DNA from 3 places in the Rhizobium sp. BE258 genome. Region 3 is predicted to be linked to each of the others. Evidence: predicted binding sites of a transcription regulator. Region 3 holds the regulator's gene; each other region holds the start of a gene.
The links. Region 3 encodes LexA, which represses DNA repair genes until DNA is damaged. Its sites were predicted from a motif close to TGTTCNNNNTGTGTTCNG; they were not measured.
Positions count from the first base shown of each region.

Region 1 (5,541 bases), on a different contig from region 3:
AGAAAACCACCCCATCCGATGCCGCCACCGAAGCGTGGATCGGTATCATGCGTGCGCAGCAGAAGTTGCTTCTGGCAATCGAGGCCGACCTGAAACAGGCGGGCATGCCGCCGCTCGGCTGGTACGATGTCTTGTGGGAACTGGTCCGCGCGCCGGATAGCCGTCTGAGGCCCTTCGAGATCGAAGAGCGCACGCTGTTGGCGCAATACAATCTCTCGCGCCTGATCGACCGGCTCGAACGTGAGGGGCTGGTCGGCCGCCAGACATTTGCGGAGGATGGCCGTGGGCGATGGGTGGTCGTGACCGATGCGGGCCGGGCGCTTCGCGAGCGGATGTGGGTGGTCTATTCGAAGGCGATCGAAAGGCATGTCGGCTCGAAGCTCGACGATGCGTCCGCAAAAGCGCTCGCAGGCCTTTTGAAGAACCTGTCGGCCTAGGCGATCAGCGATGCCGCCTTTGCGTTCAGCGCCTTGAGCGCATCTCCAGGCGCGAGCCTCACCTGCAGCCCGCGCTGCCCGCCGTTCATATAGACCAGGGCTTCTGTCAGCGCTGCTTCCTCAAGGGCCGTCGGCACAAGCTTCTTCTGGCCGAAGGGGCTGATGCCGCCGACATGATACCCGGTCAGCCGTTCGGCGTCGGCAGGCTTCATCATGTTGGCGGACTTGCCGCCGAAGGCTGCGGCCAGCTTCTTCATGCTCACTTCACGGTCGGATGGCACGACGACGCAGACCGCTTTGCCATCGACTTCGGCCATCAGTGTCTTCAGAACCCGGTGCGGCTCCTCGCCGAGCGCTTCCGCCGCCTGCAGGCCGACGAGTTGAGCGTTCGGATCGTAGTCATAGGTATGGACCGTGAATTCGACGCCCGATTTGGCAAGGACCTGCGTGGCACGCGTCGTCTTCGACATGATCACTTTCCGAATTCGGCAGCGTAGAGATCAGGCTTGAAGCCAATAAGCAGCTTGCCGTCATGCTCCAGTACCGGGCGCTTGATCATCGAAGGCTGCTCCAGCATCAGCGCGATCGCTTTGTCGCGCGTCAGGTTCTCGCGATCGGCATCGGGCAGCTTACGGAAGGTTGTTCCTGCACGGTTCAGCACCGTTTCCCATCCGGCCTTGCCGACCCAGGCTTCCAGATGTGCCCGGTCGATGCCCGAGGCCTTGTAATCGTGGAAGTCGTAGCCCGCCCCATTCTCCTCGAGCCAGGTGCGCGCCTTCTTCATCGTGTCGCAGTTCTTAATGCCGTAAATCGTCGTTGCCATCGTCAGTCTTCCAGCGTTCCGGCTTTGCGCAGCGCCGTGCTTGGCTCGCCACAGGCAATCTTCATCAGGTCTGCGCGCCGCCGCACCAGCCGGTCGGACGTGCGCGTCACGATCAAGCCTGCCTGCGGGGCACGAATCTCCGTCTCGCCATCGGCCATACCCGGCCGCGCGACGATGGTTGCCAAAAGATCGCCGGCAGCGACCGTCTCGCCGATGTCGCGGTGGAAAAGAAGGGTGCCGGCAACCGGCGTGCGGATCATCTCGATATTGTCGAGCGGCACGGCGGGTCCGGTGAAAGCACCGAGAGTTGCGCTGTCCCTGATCGCCCCGCGGGCGGCGAGGAAGGCGAAGACGCCATCGGCATCAGCAGATGCCATGTCAGGATAGACGTCGCGGCGGCCGCGAAGCTCCACCGTTACGGAGAGCTTGCCGGGCAAGCGGCTGCGTTTCTCGCCGGGCACCTCGTATTTCCACGCAAAACCGACAGCTTCCTCGAAAGCCGAGCTTTCGCCATCCGAAAGCAGCACGGCATCCATCGACAGAGCGCTGGCCAGATCGGCCGCCTCGGGCCAGAAGGCCTCGTCGATATAGGCATATTGCAGTGATTCATCGTCGCAATGCAGGTCGAGCACCAGATCGGCGCCGAGTGCCATATGGATCAGCTGCCGCTTGAGACGATCCGTAGCCGGATACCGGTCGAGATCCTCAACCAGCGTATCGCGGTCGCGCAGCGAAATCAGCGGGAAGTCGCGATTGAAGTTAGTGCGCGATCCGAGATCGAAACGTCCCTGCAGCTCGCCGAAATGCGATTGCGCCGCGCCGATCGGGTTGGCCTGCGGAACGATGGTAATGTCGCTGGCGATCCTTCCGGCATCTTCGGCAGCTCTGAGCTTCCGGCAGAGGAAATGCAGCAGTGCCGTTCCCGGCAGCTCGTTGGCATGCAGAGCTGCCTGAATGTAGATCCGCGGCGCATGCGGATCGCTGCCCTTGAAATGCAGCACCGGCAGGCGCCATTCGATGCCCGGCGTATCGCCAGGAATGATGATCTCGGTCGTATCCATGTCAGCACTCCGCAAAATCTGCTGGGAGCAGCTTTAAGCAACTCCGCCGCACCGGCGCAAGCGTCAATAGGGGCTCCTCATCCAAGCAGCGGCCATTCTTCGATATCCACATGCCGGCCTTCGCCGACGAGGCTGTTCACCAGCACGAAAGACTTCGCCGTCCAGACGATCGGCTCCGAAAGGATCGTCTCGGGCACGCTGCGATAATCATAGAGCAGCGTCATATGCGGCTCGAGCTTCGGCTGGACCCGGACGCTGACGCCTCGGTTGAGCAGCGACAAGGCGAGCTGCGCATGCAATGAGAGAACCTCTTGCCGCCCTTCGTCTGCCCGCAGAACCAGTGCCGGCTTGCCCTGGCGAAAACTCACGGCGCGCCGGAAGGTCAGCTTGAAGGGGCGCATTCTGACGGCAGCGGCGGCCGCCAAACCATCGAACAGCATGCTCGGCGGGATCGCATCCCACTCGCCGAGATGGCAGAGCGAGACGTGGAGCAGGCGCTTGGGCCGTGGCTTCTCCCGCAAGCCGAAACGCCGCCGCAGATCACCCGCCATGCGCCTCGTCTGCTCTGCCGCCCGCTCGTCGGGGCGCAGCGCGAAGTAAAAATTGCAAGGCTTTCGATCCGCTCCGCCGCGACCTGGCGCCGCGGGGTCAGGCGCACGGTCAAATGAAAATTCCGCCTGGTTCTGAGCAACCATCTTCAACCGGCAACCGCCGCCTCCTCATGAAGGACCAGAGGCTAGCAATCAGTGCAGGAATTGACAAGAACAAAAAGAGAACAAATAATCGAAATGTTGAGATGACGGTTACGCGCAAGAATCGGGTTGAAGGCCGAGCGCAGGCATACGATCTTTGGGGCAGTCAATCACGGAGGTTGCGTCATGAGCGAGGCAACGCATCACTACTGCATTTTTCAGACCGCCGGCGGCTATTGCGGCGTCGCCTGGAATGCAGCGGGAATCACCCGCTTCCAGCTGCCGACAAAGGCTGAAAGTTCGACCGAACAACTTCTACTGAAACGCCTGTCGTCGGGCCTGCGCGCCGATCCGCCGGTTGCGGTCGCGGCGACGATCGAATCCGTTAAACGCTACTTCGCCGGGGAGACCGTGGACTTCTCAGATGTTGCGGTGGATCTGTCCAATCAGGATGAGTTCTTCCGGGAAATCTACGCCGCCGCCCGTCGCGTCGGCTGGGGCAGGACGACGACCTACGGCACGCTCGCAAGGGAACTTGGCCGCGGCCCGGAAGCCGCCCGCGACGTTGGCCAGGCCATGGCCAAGAATCCGGTCGCGCTGATCATCCCCTGCCACCGCGTCCTTGCCGCCGGCGGCAAGCTCGGCGGCTTCTCGGCCCCTGGCGGGTCGAACTCCAAAGCGAAGATGCTGGAACTGGAGGGTGTCAACCTCGGTCCGCCTGAACCGGCCCAACAGTCGCTGGGGTTTTAGGCAGCGAGAGGGGTTCTGCTCCCATCTGCCTTTCGAGTTTACGGCGGGATCTGCTGATCGGCAATCAGGTTTTGACAAGGCCCAACCTTAGCAGACTTTCGGCGCTGGCCACAATTGCCTCTTCTCGCGAGCGAGGCGTCCAGCCGAGCAGGCGTTCTGCCTTTTCTCCGCTGGCGTCCAGTTTGGCCCCCAGAAGCGGCAGGAGACCTTTCATTGCTGGGTTGGCGAGAGCCATCGAACGCACGAGTATGTTTGGCAACACACGCGTCGAGACACGGCTAGCAGCCATGCCCATACGCTCTTTAAGCAGCTTAGCAATTTCCGCCAGCCAAAGCCCTTCGCCTGAGGTGGCCAGGAAGCGTTCGCCGTTTGCAGCAGGATCGGTCATGGCACGCAGATGCAGGTCGGCGACATCCCGCACATCGACCACGCAGGTCTTGATCTTCGGGTATCCGGGCTGACCCTCCAGCATTTCTCTGATCGTGCGGATCGAATGCGAATAATCCGGCCCCAGCGCCGGTCCGAGTACCATGGTGGGGTTGACAGACGCGAGCTCCAGCCCGCGGCCTTCGTTGGCAATGAAGTCCCATGACGCCCGTTCGGCAAGGGTCTTCGATTTCTGGTAGGGCGCGACGTTTCCGGTCAGGTCGGTCCAGTCGGTCTCGACGAACGGACGGGCGAGCGGCTTGTGCCCAGCGCCGATTGCGCCGAAGGCCGAGGTGAGAACGACCCGCTTGACGCCTGAATCGCGCGATGCACGCAGAACGCGGAGGTTGCCATCGACTGCAGGCTTGATCCATTCCTCCTCGCTCGCATAGCTTCCGGATGGCGTGGGTGAAGCACCGTGAAAGGCGTAGGCGCAACCGGCTGCCGCTTCTGCCCATCCATCGTCGGAATTGAGATCGGCAGCAATGAAAGACAACCGCTCGCCAAGCTCGACACCACCGGCCTTCAAGTTGGCGCGCACTTCTGCCTCGCGCGACAACGATCGCACTGTTGTCCTGACTCGGTAGCCGGCATTGATCAGGGCGATGATGCAGTGTTGTGCGATAAAGCCGGTTCCGCCTGTGACGAGGACAAGTTCGTCCATATGAAACTCCTGAGGATATTGAGCGATCGGCGTTATAGGGTACGAACGGATCGCGGTTGTGACATTCGATATACGACCGTATACTGAATTTCGAGTTAAGTCTACAGGTGTATGATGAAATCAACGCCGCCGCCCAATAGCCGCGCCGCCAAGGCCGACGCGACACGTGCCGCGATCCTCGCATCGGCGCGAAGAGCCTTTGTGGAACATGGCTATGACGGCGCGGGCCTGCGTGGCATCGCTGAAGCAGCGGGTGTTACCGCGATGATGGTCGGACGCTATTTCGGATCGAAGGAGGGCTTGTTCGGCGAGGTGGTCACCGACACGATGCGGGATCCGATCATCCTGTCACAGGACAATCTGAAGCGGGCCGAGTTATCCCGCGCCTTTGCGGAAGCGCTCGTCGGGGTCACTACGCAAGGCAAGGTGCCGCTTGACGGATTTCTGATCCTGTTTCGCTCTACTGGAAGTGCGACAGCAGCGCGTATTGCCCGCGAGCGTATCGCCAAGGTACATCACGCAGCCGCGACAGAGGCCATTTCAGGGGACCACGCTTCGGAGCGTGCAGCTCTATTTCTGGCGGTTGTTGCCGGTGTGCAGATGATGCGTCAGATGCTCGAACTCGAGCCGCTGACGAAAGCCGAACCGGCTTTGCTCGTCGAATTGCTGACACCGGTCATTGCAAGTC
Region 1 is NZ_JAVDWL010000002.1:833,236-838,776, reverse strand. It holds gene J2X43_RS09405 (MarR family winged helix-turn-helix transcriptional regulator) at 1-437, shown strand, start outside; gene ybaK (Cys-tRNA(Pro) deacylase) at 434-907, opposite strand; gene J2X43_RS09395 (ArsC family reductase) at 910-1,260, opposite strand; gene J2X43_RS09390 (succinylglutamate desuccinylase/aspartoacylase family protein) at 1,263-2,321, opposite strand; gene J2X43_RS09385 (2'-5' RNA ligase family protein) at 2,399-2,872, opposite strand; gene J2X43_RS09380 (methylated-DNA--[protein]-cysteine S-methyltransferase) at 3,200-3,763, shown strand; gene J2X43_RS09375 (aldehyde reductase) at 3,828-4,853, opposite strand; gene J2X43_RS09370 (TetR family transcriptional regulator) at 4,968-5,541, shown strand, end outside.
Region 1: the regulator LexA is predicted to act here: its motif matches at 3,082-3,099, upstream of J2X43_RS09385 (2'-5' RNA ligase family protein).

Region 2 (5,541 bases), on a different contig from region 3:
TTCGAAAGACGCAGCCATCCACCCGGAACAGCACCAGTTCGAAGACCCTTCCGCCGATGCCTTGCGTCTCAAGCGAAGGCTGCAACGCATGCGCAACCTGACCTGCAAGAAGAAGAATGTCCTCTTCGGCCGTAATCGCCTCGGCAAGCCGCCGCTCCGCCGAAAGGCTGGCAATAGGCAGGCGGGGAGAAACGGGCTCCTCATCCAGGCCCAGCGCCTGATCAAGCCGCAAAAGAACAAGTGCGCCGAAGCGGCGGGTGAGCGGCGCGCGTGGCGCCTGCATGAGATCGCCGATATAGCGGAGACCGAGTTTCTGAAGGGCTGCAACGACAGGCGCATCGAGGCGGAGCGCGGTGACCGGCAGAGGTTCGAGAACAGCACCCGCCTCATCCTCGGCAATCACCCCGCCTTCGCCAAAACGGCTGACGGCCCAGGATAGCCCGGGCGACGAGGAAATCGCACCACCCACGTCCAGGCCCATTTGATGGAGCCGCAAGAGGATATCTTTTAGCATCGCTCTTTCGCCGCCGAAAAGATGAGAGCAGCCGGTAATATCGAGAAACAGCCCGTCCTTGCCGTCGAGGGCGACCAGCGGCGTGTAGCGGTCGCACCAGTCGGCGATCGCATCCAGCAAGCGCCGGTCGGCAGCAGCGTCCTCCTCGATGACGTCGATGACCGGGTGAATGGCGCGGGCTTCGGCAACGCCAAGCCCTTTCCTGAGGCCGAGTTTCTCCGCCTTTTCGTCGAGTGCCGTCAGCCGCATCGTATTGTCGGACCGGCCCGAGCAGACGATCGGTGCCGCGTCAGGACGCCCTTTCGAACGCCACGAGAGACCCCATCTCTTGCGGGCGATCCTGTCCGTGGAGAGATGCGGAAAATGCAGCGCCAGAATGCGCTGCGAGCTCGCTTGGAAAGCGAGTGACGGCTGATTGTTCGACGGTGAGAAACTGGCGGTCATGGGGGTTCCACTCCAGGAAGAGGGAGAGGGGGGCCGGATTGCGGCTCTTCTCCAGGGTGAGATGAAAAACCGGATTGCCGATGCTGCCGCCCAGCATCGAACCATCCGGCAGAGGCCGTTCCCGCGCGGGCGCAGGCTCGGCAAGAAAGCGGACATGGGCGCTGCTTGCCTCTTCTTCCCCTGATTGCCGCAGCAGCAGCAGAGAGCGGCCAGCCGATTTTGCCCTGAGATGAAAGCGCCGGCTCTCGGCAAGGCCGAAGGATTTCGGATTGCCGCGAATTTCCAGGATCGTCGTGATGAAAGCACCGCTTTCCAGCGCCGTCTCCGCAAGCCAGAGCGCATCCTCCAGCTTGCGCGGACTTGCATGCAGAAAGAGCTCCGGCCGCAATCCGAAATCCTTGAGCCCTACCGCATAGGGCACACCGGCCTCGATCGATCCGACCTTGTCGGCGATCCAGAGAACGGGATTTTTTTCCTCGGCCTTGTGCTGCAGCGCTGCCGCAAGCGCCAGAGCAAAGCCGCTGCTAACGCCCGCATCACGAAACATCCGGGTACGGATTTCAATCAAGGCATCGAGCGGCAAGCCGCCTTCGAGGGCTTCGTCCAGCTGCGGAACGCCGAAGGAGAATTGTGGTGCCTTCCCCCTCTTTCGTGCCGCATTTCCGGCGCCCAACGCTTCCTGCTCTGCTGCCGCCAGCGCCGGAACCGGTTTGCCCTCAAGCTTCGCAATGGTTTCGCGGAGCGCAAAAAGCCGCTCGCGCGTCACGGCCGTCTGTGCCATGACGTTCACTCCAAGTCAGAATTGTTCCTGTTATGTTCTTGTGGATTCCAGAGCTGCCAGGAAGAGTCAACAGCCATTTGATGTGAATTTATTCCTGCCATTGATTCCACACTCGAAAATCCTTCGCAAAGGTTCTATATGGGCGGCAAAGAAAGGGGTTTTTGATGGCCCGCATAGACCAGAGCGAGGATTGGCGTGATCGCCATGCCCCAACGCTCAGCTCATTTGAATCACTGGCAATGGAGGCCTACAGCCACCTGCCGGACGAATTTCGTTCTCTGACCGCCAATCTGACGATCGAGATCGAAGATTTTCCCGATGACGACGTTTTCGAGGATATGGCGCTCGAAACGCCTTTCGATCTGCTCGGCCTTTTCGAGGGCCGGGGCATTTCGGAACGGTTCACGATGGAAACCGGCGAACTGCCGAACCGCATCCGCCTCTACCGCCGTCCGATCCTCGATTACTGGGCCGAGAACGACGAAACGCTCGGCGATATCATCACCCACGTCCTCATTCATGAAATCGGCCACCACTTCGGCCTTAGCGATGACGACATGGAGCGGATCGAAGAAAGCGCCGAAGAGGCAGCCGACCGATAGATATTACTGCTCGGAGAGCTTCATATCCGGGTGGTAGTCCTTGCCTTCGACGTCCTTGACGATCGCCTGGGCGGCGATGACCTGCTTGGTCTCGGCGTTGAAGGTGACCGAGGGAGAGCCCTGCAGCGACCAGCCCTTGTTGAGAGCATCGGTGACGCGGTGGCAGAAGGCGGCATCGTCCTGGCCGGTCAAAAGGCGGTAAAGCTTCATGTCATGATTTCCGTTCAGCAATGAGGCGGGATTTATGAACCAGACTTTCCGCCTGGACAAGATGCAGACGCTCGATCATCCGGCCGTTTGAATTGATGACGTTGAGGCCATCCGTCGCAGGATCGGCAAAGGCGGCAATGATCTCCCGGGCTTCTCGGATCGACGCCTCGCCGGGCGCAAAATGCCGGTTGGTGGCATCGATCTGCGCCGGATGGATCAGCATCTTGCCGTCGAAGCCCATGGCGCGTGCTTGCGCGCATTCGGCCTCGAAGGCATCCGCATCCTTGAAATCGTTGAAAACGCTGTCGATCGCATCGAGGCCGTAAGCCCGCACAGCGAGGATCACCTGCATCAGCCACGGCACCAGATAGGTCCGACCCGGCTGCGGCAACACGCCGGTTTCCTTGCGCAGGTCGTTGAGACCGACGACGAAGCAATCGAGCCTCGAGCCAGCGGTGCGCCCGAATTCGGCGATCGCCGCGCTGTTCAGAATACCCCGCGGCGTCTCGATCATCGCCCAGATCCGGAGCGTATCAGGCGCGTCGGCATCGCCAAGCATGTCACTGATCGCCATGACATCCTGCGGCTCGCTGACCTTCGGCAGAAGCACCGCATCCGGCTCCAGGGCGCGCACCAGCTCCATATCGGCAGGGCTGAAGCCGGAAGAGAGAGCATTGATGCGGATGATCCTCTCTTTGCCTTCGAGCGCTGGGCCAGCAAAGAAAGCCTTCAGGTTTTGCCGCGCCTCATCCTTCTTTTCCGGTGCAACCGAATCCTCCAGATCGAAGATCACGGCATCGCAATCCAGCACATGGGTCTTCTCCAGCGCGCGGGCATTGATCGCGGGAACGCTCAGCACAGAACGGCGGAGAGTAAAGGAACGGGCAGGGGAGTTTCGGCTCATCACGAATGTGTGCCAAGCTTTGTGAAGGCTGACAAGACAACAAAAAGCCATGCTTGCCTTGCAAGGAGGGAAATCAAGGACCACATTCCTTTCGAAGAGAGGTCTAGAATTATGCAGAATATCCGTTCCATCTTCCTCATGCTGGCAGGCGTCACCGTATTCGTGGCGCTGGCGCTGTTCACCTTCTCGGTCACGCTCGCCGTCGGCGGCATCCTGACCGTGCTGATGGTTGGCCGCGCAATGTCGCTGAAGATGAAACCGGCTCCGGTGCGCGCCAAGGCCCAAACCCAGCAGCGCGAAATGCGCATCTGGAACGATGGCCGCGGTACGATCATCGATCTCTGATTTCAGAGCCAGCCAAGCCCTTCACGAAAAATTCTTTAGGGCGCTGTCGGCGCGCATTTGATCTCTACGTCCTTGAGACGGACGGCTACGATGCCGGACCTTCAAAATCAGGAGACGGAGGAAAGAATGAGCACGACGGAAAACGCACCCGCCAAGATGCCGCCGGTCAAGAATGGCCTGCTGCCCTATCTGACTGTGGATGGCGCTCTCAAGGCTGCGGAATTTTACAAGAAGGCATTCGGCGCCGAAGAAGCCTATGTCGTTCCGGCCGACGAGAAGGGCCGGACGATGCATGTGCATCTCTACATCAACGGCAGCTCGCTGATGCTGTCGGATGCCTATCCCGAATATGGCCATCCCTTCAAAGGTCATGAAGGCTTCGCCATCCAGCTTGTTATAGACGATATCGATGCCTGGTGGAACCGCGCGGTTGCTGCCGGCGCCGAAGTCATCATGCCCATCGAGCTGATGTTCTGGGGCGACCGCTACGGCCAGTTGCGCGATCCTTTCGGCGTCATCTGGGGTCTGAACGAGGCATCGAAATAGCCGCCCAAGCGACCCGGCAGGCTGCGCGAAACGCCGCGCAGCCGCCACTTTGGAAAGATTCTCCTTCATTTCGGCAAAAAACTGGACTAGATGCTGATCAACGAAAGTACATCCGCTGAATTTGGAGCCTAGGTCATGGATAAATTCGTGAAGCTCACCGGCGTTGCCGCGCCCCTGCCCGTCGTCAACATCGACACGGACATGATCATCCCGAAGGACTATCTGAAGACCATCAAGCGCACCGGCCTTGGCAAGGGCCTCTTCGCCGAAGCCCGCTACAACGAAGACGGCTCGGAAAATGCCGATTTCGTGCTCAACAAGGCCGCTTACCGCGATGCCAAGATCCTGGTTGCCGGCGATAATTTCGGCTGCGGCTCTTCGCGCGAACACGCCCCGTGGGCGCTGCTCGACTTCGGCATCCGCTGCGTCATCTCCACCAGCTTCGCCGACATTTTCTACAACAACTGCTTCAAGAACGGCATCCTGCCGATCAAGGTCAGCCAGGCAGACCTCGACAAGCTGATGGACGACGCGTCGCGCGGCTCCAACGCCATTCTGACCGTCGATCTGGAAAATCTCGAGATCACCGGCCCGGATGGCGGCTCGATCAAGTTCGATCTCGACGCGTTCAAGCGCCACTGCCTGCTGAACGGCCTCGACGATATCGGCCTGACGATGGAAAAGAGCAAGGCAATAGACAGCTTCGAAAAGCAGAACAGCGCTTCGCGCCCCTGGGCTGCCTGAGGCATCGGAAACGACAGACAAAAAAGCCGGGCTCTCGCCCGGCTTTTTTCATTGTGATTTAGAGAAACCGCTCTTTCCAGACCTTGAGCTTGTCGAGCGAAACGCCGATACCGCCGCAGACTTCGATCAGCGGGTTTTCGAAGCGCGACAGCAGACCGGCATGGACATCAGCGACCGCAAGTGCGGCCCCGCAGGCGGGCTCGACGAGAATGCGGTGAGCATCCGCAAATTTCAGGCAGGCGGCCACCGCTTGCGCATCGGTCACCGTCACGCTTTCGATCGGATGATGACTGGGCAGATCGAAGACATGCTGCGCCACCTGCCGCGCACCGAGCGAATTGGCGATCGAGGTGATGGCAGACAGGGTGATGCGCTCCTTCGCCTTCAGCGCCTCATGGAAGGAGGCAGCTCCTTCGGTCTCGACGGCAATCACAGGCACATTATCAAGACC
Region 2 is NZ_JAVDWL010000005.1:376,666-382,206, forward strand. It holds gene J2X43_RS20100 (DNA polymerase Y family protein) at 1-892, opposite strand, end outside; gene J2X43_RS20105 (hypothetical protein) at 804-1,739, opposite strand; gene J2X43_RS20110 (metallopeptidase family protein) at 1,904-2,341, shown strand; gene J2X43_RS20115 (DUF1737 domain-containing protein) at 2,345-2,551, opposite strand; gene J2X43_RS20120 (CoA ester lyase) at 2,553-3,455, opposite strand; gene J2X43_RS20125 (hypothetical protein) at 3,567-3,800, shown strand; gene J2X43_RS20130 (glyoxalase/bleomycin resistance/extradiol dioxygenase family protein) at 3,927-4,346, shown strand; gene leuD (3-isopropylmalate dehydratase small subunit) at 4,482-5,090, shown strand; gene J2X43_RS20140 (pyridoxal-phosphate dependent enzyme) at 5,149-5,541, opposite strand, start outside.
Region 2: the regulator LexA is predicted to act here: its motif matches at 1,762-1,779, upstream of J2X43_RS20110 (metallopeptidase family protein).

Region 3 (5,541 bases):
ATAACAGGAGCGCCAAGTGCAGCCATGATCGGCAGCGAGCGCATGTCCGATACCAGTGTGTTGTAGCCGAAGGAGGCACCGCGTTCGCAGAGCAGGATGTTCGGATTGCCGCTGGCATTCAGCTTGGCGAGAACATTCTTCATGTCCCAGGGCGCCAGGAACTGGCCCTTCTTGACGTTGACGATCCGGCCGGTCTTGGCGGCGGCAACGAGAAGGTCGGTCTGGCGGCTGAGGAAGGCCGGGATCTGCAGGATGTCGGCGACGGTTGCCACCTGCTCGCACTGCTCTTCCGTGTGGATATCGGTCAGAACAGGAAAGCCGAATTCCTTTTTCAGATCGGAGAAGACTTCGAGCGCCTTTTCAAGACCGATGCCGCGCTCGGCGGAAAGCGATGTCCGGTTCGCCTTGTCGAAAGACGACTTATAGACGAGGCCGATACCGAGCGACTTGCAGAGTTCGCTCAAAACACCGGCGACCATGAAAGCGTGGTCGCGGCTTTCCATCTGGCAGGGACCGGCGATCAGCGACAGCTTGCCCGTATTCGAAAAGGTAACGCGGCCAGCACCCTCGCCGGCGACAACTTCTGCATTGGTATTTGTCATTGGGTCTCCTCGAAGGCGAAGATTGCGCCCTGTCCCGGCGCCGGCTTCACCAACAGACGATTGTTCATACTGACATGGGTGATCCCGTTAGCAGCCAAATGCGCCGCTGTCACGGCCAGATCACCGACCGAAAAGACGATTGCGCGCGCCCTGAGGCCGTTATCGGTGACAAGTGGCTCGGCATCGAAATAGGCCTCCATGCCCTCGTTCGAGAAGATGGAAAGTCTCCCGTTCGGCAATTCGAAGGATAGGCCGAGTGCCGCCTCCTTAGGCTCCACTCCACCGCTGGCCGTCTCCAGAAATTCGGCGAAGGCCTGCGGATCCTCAGCGCTCAGCGCGATCTCGCTGATGCCGGTGACGCCGTTTGCATGGGTTTCCAGTGCATTGCGATCGGCCGGAAAGGCGTTGATCCGCTGGCAGGCGAAGAAGAAGACATCGGGTGCCCGAAGATCGGCGGCAAAGGCGAGCTTGAAGGCGCCTGTCGCCTGCGTTCCGTCGGGCATGACGATCGGCCGCGAGAATTCGACCATATCGCCGCCGCTCAGCTGCGCGCCGTCATAGGCAGCCTTGTCCGCATCGGCACTATCGGTGCCGAAGACAACAGCCGAAAAGCCGTCATCGCCGCAGCGGAAGCGGAAGGCCTGATCGCGGGCGACAAAGCTGTTGCCCTTTGCGACAGCCGCGTCGCAGTCCGCCTGGCTCGCAATACCGAGCGGTTCGAGATAGGTCTTGTCGGCCAAGAAGACGCAGGCATTCTCCGTTCCGAACGGATGACGGCCATCGGCCGCGACGGTGAAACCGAGACGCCCGAGTCGCTCGCGGGCAACGTCGATATGGGTCACGGGCAGTACCAGATGATCGAGCGGACGCGTCATGGCGGTTCCTCCGGTGAAGCCGGCAGAGATTTGCACGCCCTGCCCGGCAAAGCGCAAGCGTGGATCACCAATCCGGCAAATAAACTTTCAAAAACGACGAAAAATCATCGGAAGTTTTACCGATATTTAGGCACTTGCGGAACACATATGGAACATATAGTGTCCGTTCTGGCTTTGTTTCACGAATCTGGGGAAAAACTTCGATGCTGACGCGCAAACAACAGGAGCTTCTCCTCTTCATTCACGAGCGCATGAAGGAGTCCGGCGTTCCGCCATCCTTCGACGAAATGAAGGATGCGCTCGATCTGGCTTCCAAGTCGGGCATCCATCGCCTGATCACGGCTCTGGAAGAACGTGGCTTCATTCGCCGCCTACCGAACAGGGCGCGCGCACTCGAGGTCATCAAGCTTCCGGAAGCCTACAGCCCGAGCATTCAGCCGCGCCGCGGCTTCTCGCCGAGCGTCATCGAAGGCAGCCTTGGCAAGCCGCAGCCCGTCGCGCCGCCGAAGCCGGCGAACGAGGACAATCACACGTCGATCTCCGTGCCGGTCATGGGCCGGATCGCAGCCGGTGTGCCGATTTCGGCGATCCAGCAGAACACCCACGACATTACAGTTCCCGCCGACATGCTCGGAAGCGGTGAGCACTATGCTCTTGAGGTCAAGGGCGACTCGATGATCGAGGCCGGCATCTTCGACGGCGACACGGTCATCATCCGCAACACCAATACCGCCAATGCCGGTGATATCGTCGTTGCTCTCGTCGATGACGAAGAGGCAACGCTGAAGCGCTTTCGCCGCAAGGGTGCATCCATTGCGCTCGAAGCTGCCAACCCGGCTTACGAAACCCGTATTTTCGGACCGGACCGCGTCAAGGTTCAGGGCAAGCTCGTTGGCCTTATCCGCCGCTATCACTGAGCGTCTCGCTTTCACCAAAAGTGCCGCTGCGCCAATCGTAGGCGCGGTGGCGGGTCCAGGGCCGCTCGAGACCCTCGAATGATGTGGTGATTTCGGCGATCCCATTGGGGAAACGAAGCTCGACAGCGCCTGTCTTTCGCAGTGTCTCCCCGGTGAAAAGCAGGGCGCCTGAGCGGCAGGTATCGAGGCGCAGGCGCACCGGTGTGACGACGATATCGGATATGTCGCAAGCTGGGCCAAGGAACGCCGCATTCTCGATCACGGTCAAGATCGAACCGTTGTCGAGCTTCGCTGTACACCAGGCCTTTTTCACGCATGAGAAGCGCTCGCCCGTCGCACTGGCCTTGATCGCGTCCATCGTTTCGTTCTGCTGTGCCTCCGTCAATTTCAGCCTTTCACCGCGCGGTGCGGTGGGAATATCCGGGAGCGCCGGGAACGCCGGTGGTAGATGCTCATCGAGCACCAGCGCGCGCCTCCATTGATCAAAGATGAAGCCCGGTGGCCGCTCGCGATTGGTGGCGAGGCCGTTGTCGCTGACGATGCCCGCCATGCTCCCGTCCTCGGCAATCACGATTTTCGGCGGCGGAGGACCTCCAAACATCGCGGCGGCTGTCGTCGATGCCATCAAGATCGCGGTGCCGAGATGCCGCATGCGGCTGCGCAGCAAAGTCAGCAGCAGGAAACCCGTCACCGCCGCGGGAAAGTACCAGGACGCCAGGCGCCCGACGCCGATATCGCCGCCCCATGAGGCAACCGTCCTGGCGATGGCGATCACCAGATCGAGCCCAAAGCCCGTCACCTGCCACGCCCATGCATCGAGACCGAAGGGCATCAGCAGCATGGCAATGAGGCCGAACGGCATGATGATGAAGGAGATGATCGGCATGGCGGCGAGATTGGCTGGCAGGCCATAGGCTGTCAGCCGGTGGAAGTGCTCGACCGAGAACAATGCAGTCGAGAAGCCGCCGATGACGGAGGTCAGCAGGATGCCGCCGAAGAACGCAGCGGCGGAAGACAGCATCCTGACGACGCGAAACTTTGCGAAGGGCCGGTCGCGCACCGGCCTCTCCTTCCAGAGCGCATAGCCGGCGACGAGGGCCAGTGTCGCGGCGAAGGACATCTGGAAGCTTGGCCCCATGATCTCCGAGGGTGAGAGGACAATGATCACCAGCGCCGATAGGGCGACGTTGCGCAGACTGATCGACGGCCGGTCGAAGAAGACCGCCGCCAGCATGATCGCCATCATGATGAAGGCGCGCTCGGCGGAGACTGCGAAGCCCGAGATCAGGAAATAGGCGGTGACGGCGGCAAGCGCACCGGCTGCGGCGATCTTCTTGACGGGATAGGCCTGGACGACAGCCGGAAACAGGCTGAGCACGGTGCGGAAGCCGACGAAGAAGATGCCTGCCGACAGCGCCATGTTGAGACCGGAAATGGCGATGATATGCGCAAGGCCGGATTGGCGCAGCGCCTCGGTCGTCTCGCTCGAAATGGCGCGGCGCTCGTCCGTGACCAGAGCGGCGGCAAAAGCGCCGGTGTCGCCAGGCAGGATGCCTCTAATACGGTCGCCGATGCCGCTTCTCAAGCGGTAGAGCCATTCAAGCGCGCGATCCTGCATCGATGCGGGCCCGGGTTCGACCGCCGGAACCACGGCAGGGGCACCATAAAAGAAACCGTTGCCACCGACACCGTCGAAATAGGCACCGAACGAAAAGTCGTTGAGGCCGGGAAGAGCGGGGCCTGACGGCGGCGTCAGCCTTGCCCTGCCCTTCAGCCAAGTCCCGGTTTCGAACTCCGCTTTCTGGCCGCGCGCAATCACGGTCACCTGCTCTGGCGGCCGCTTCAGCGCCGGGTTCTCCGTCGCCTTGAGCGCCAACAGATACCGCCAGCCGCCGCGGCCATCGCTTTCCCGCCGCTCTACGCGGCCTGTCAGCGTCGTCGTTACCGCCGAATCGAGAACGACAGTACCGGCTCTCCAGGTCTCGAATTGTGCGGCGAGGATGCCAACAGCGATCAACATCATGGAGACCAGGCATATCCGGCTCCACTCCCTGCCGCGATCCGTCACTGCGAGCAGCAGAAGTAGCACGACCGCGCATGAAAGCGGCACAGCCGGTGAAATGTCTGCGCCGCAGGCAAACCAGAGAACGGAGCCCAGTCCGAGCGCCACCGGCGCAAACAACATGCGGCCGCCATAAGCCAGCTCTTCGACAGCGCAGGCCGGCAGGCTTTGCACAACACGGCGCTGCAGCGACCGAAGAGCATGAATAGAAAGCTGCCGGCGGTGACCTAGATTAACAGGTGCGAGGAGAGTCCCCGCTGCAGGCGGCATCAGCGGCGTCTGCGGCAATTTGGCCGCGGCACCGATGGTGATCGTGCTGACGTCGCTGGTTTTCAACTCCGGCATGCAAAGAGCCTGATGACCCGATAGAATACAACCAGAATGCAACCCTGCGCGCGTTTCAGCAACAATAATCGATTGAAAAATGATGAAAAAACGTGAGTGCAAAAAGCCTAAATAAATCATCAGCTTCCGCTATGCGTTTACAGCATCGCAGGAGTGCCTAAAAGTTGATACTGCGATGCACAAAATGGCGTCACGGTAACTTGGCATTAGGCGCGCTATCATATAGCAATCTGAGCGGACGCTTAACCCTATGGCGCTTTTATGGCGCCGCCGCCAATTTGGAGGATCAGAATGACGGATCAAAGCGCAACAATCAAAATCGGCGACAAATCCGCCAATCTTTCCGTAAAGAGCGGAACGATTGGGCCTGATGTCATCGATATCGGCGCACTCTACAAGAACACCGGTTCCTTCACGTACGATCCTGGTTTTACCTCGACCGCATCCTGTGAATCGAAGATCACCTACATCGATGGCGATGAAGGCGTTCTGCTGCACCGCGGCTATCCGATCGAGCAGCTGGCCGAGCACGGCGACTTCCTCGAGGTCTGCTATCTGCTGCTCTACGGCGAACTGCCGACCGCAGCGCAGAAGAAGGACTTCGATTACCGCGTCACGCACCACACCATGGTGCACGAGCAGATGAGCCGCTTCTTCACCGGCTTCCGCCGCGATGCGCACCCGATGGCCGTCATGTGCGGCTGTGTCGGCGCCCTGTCAGCCTTCTATCACGACTCGAC
Region 3 is NZ_JAVDWL010000008.1:186,802-192,342, reverse strand. It holds gene kdsA (3-deoxy-8-phosphooctulonate synthase) at 1-602, opposite strand, end outside; gene J2X43_RS25765 (VOC family protein) at 599-1,477, opposite strand; gene lexA (transcriptional repressor LexA) at 1,681-2,394, shown strand; gene J2X43_RS25755 (ComEC/Rec2 family competence protein) at 2,375-4,579, opposite strand; gene gltA (citrate synthase) at 5,093-5,541, shown strand, end outside.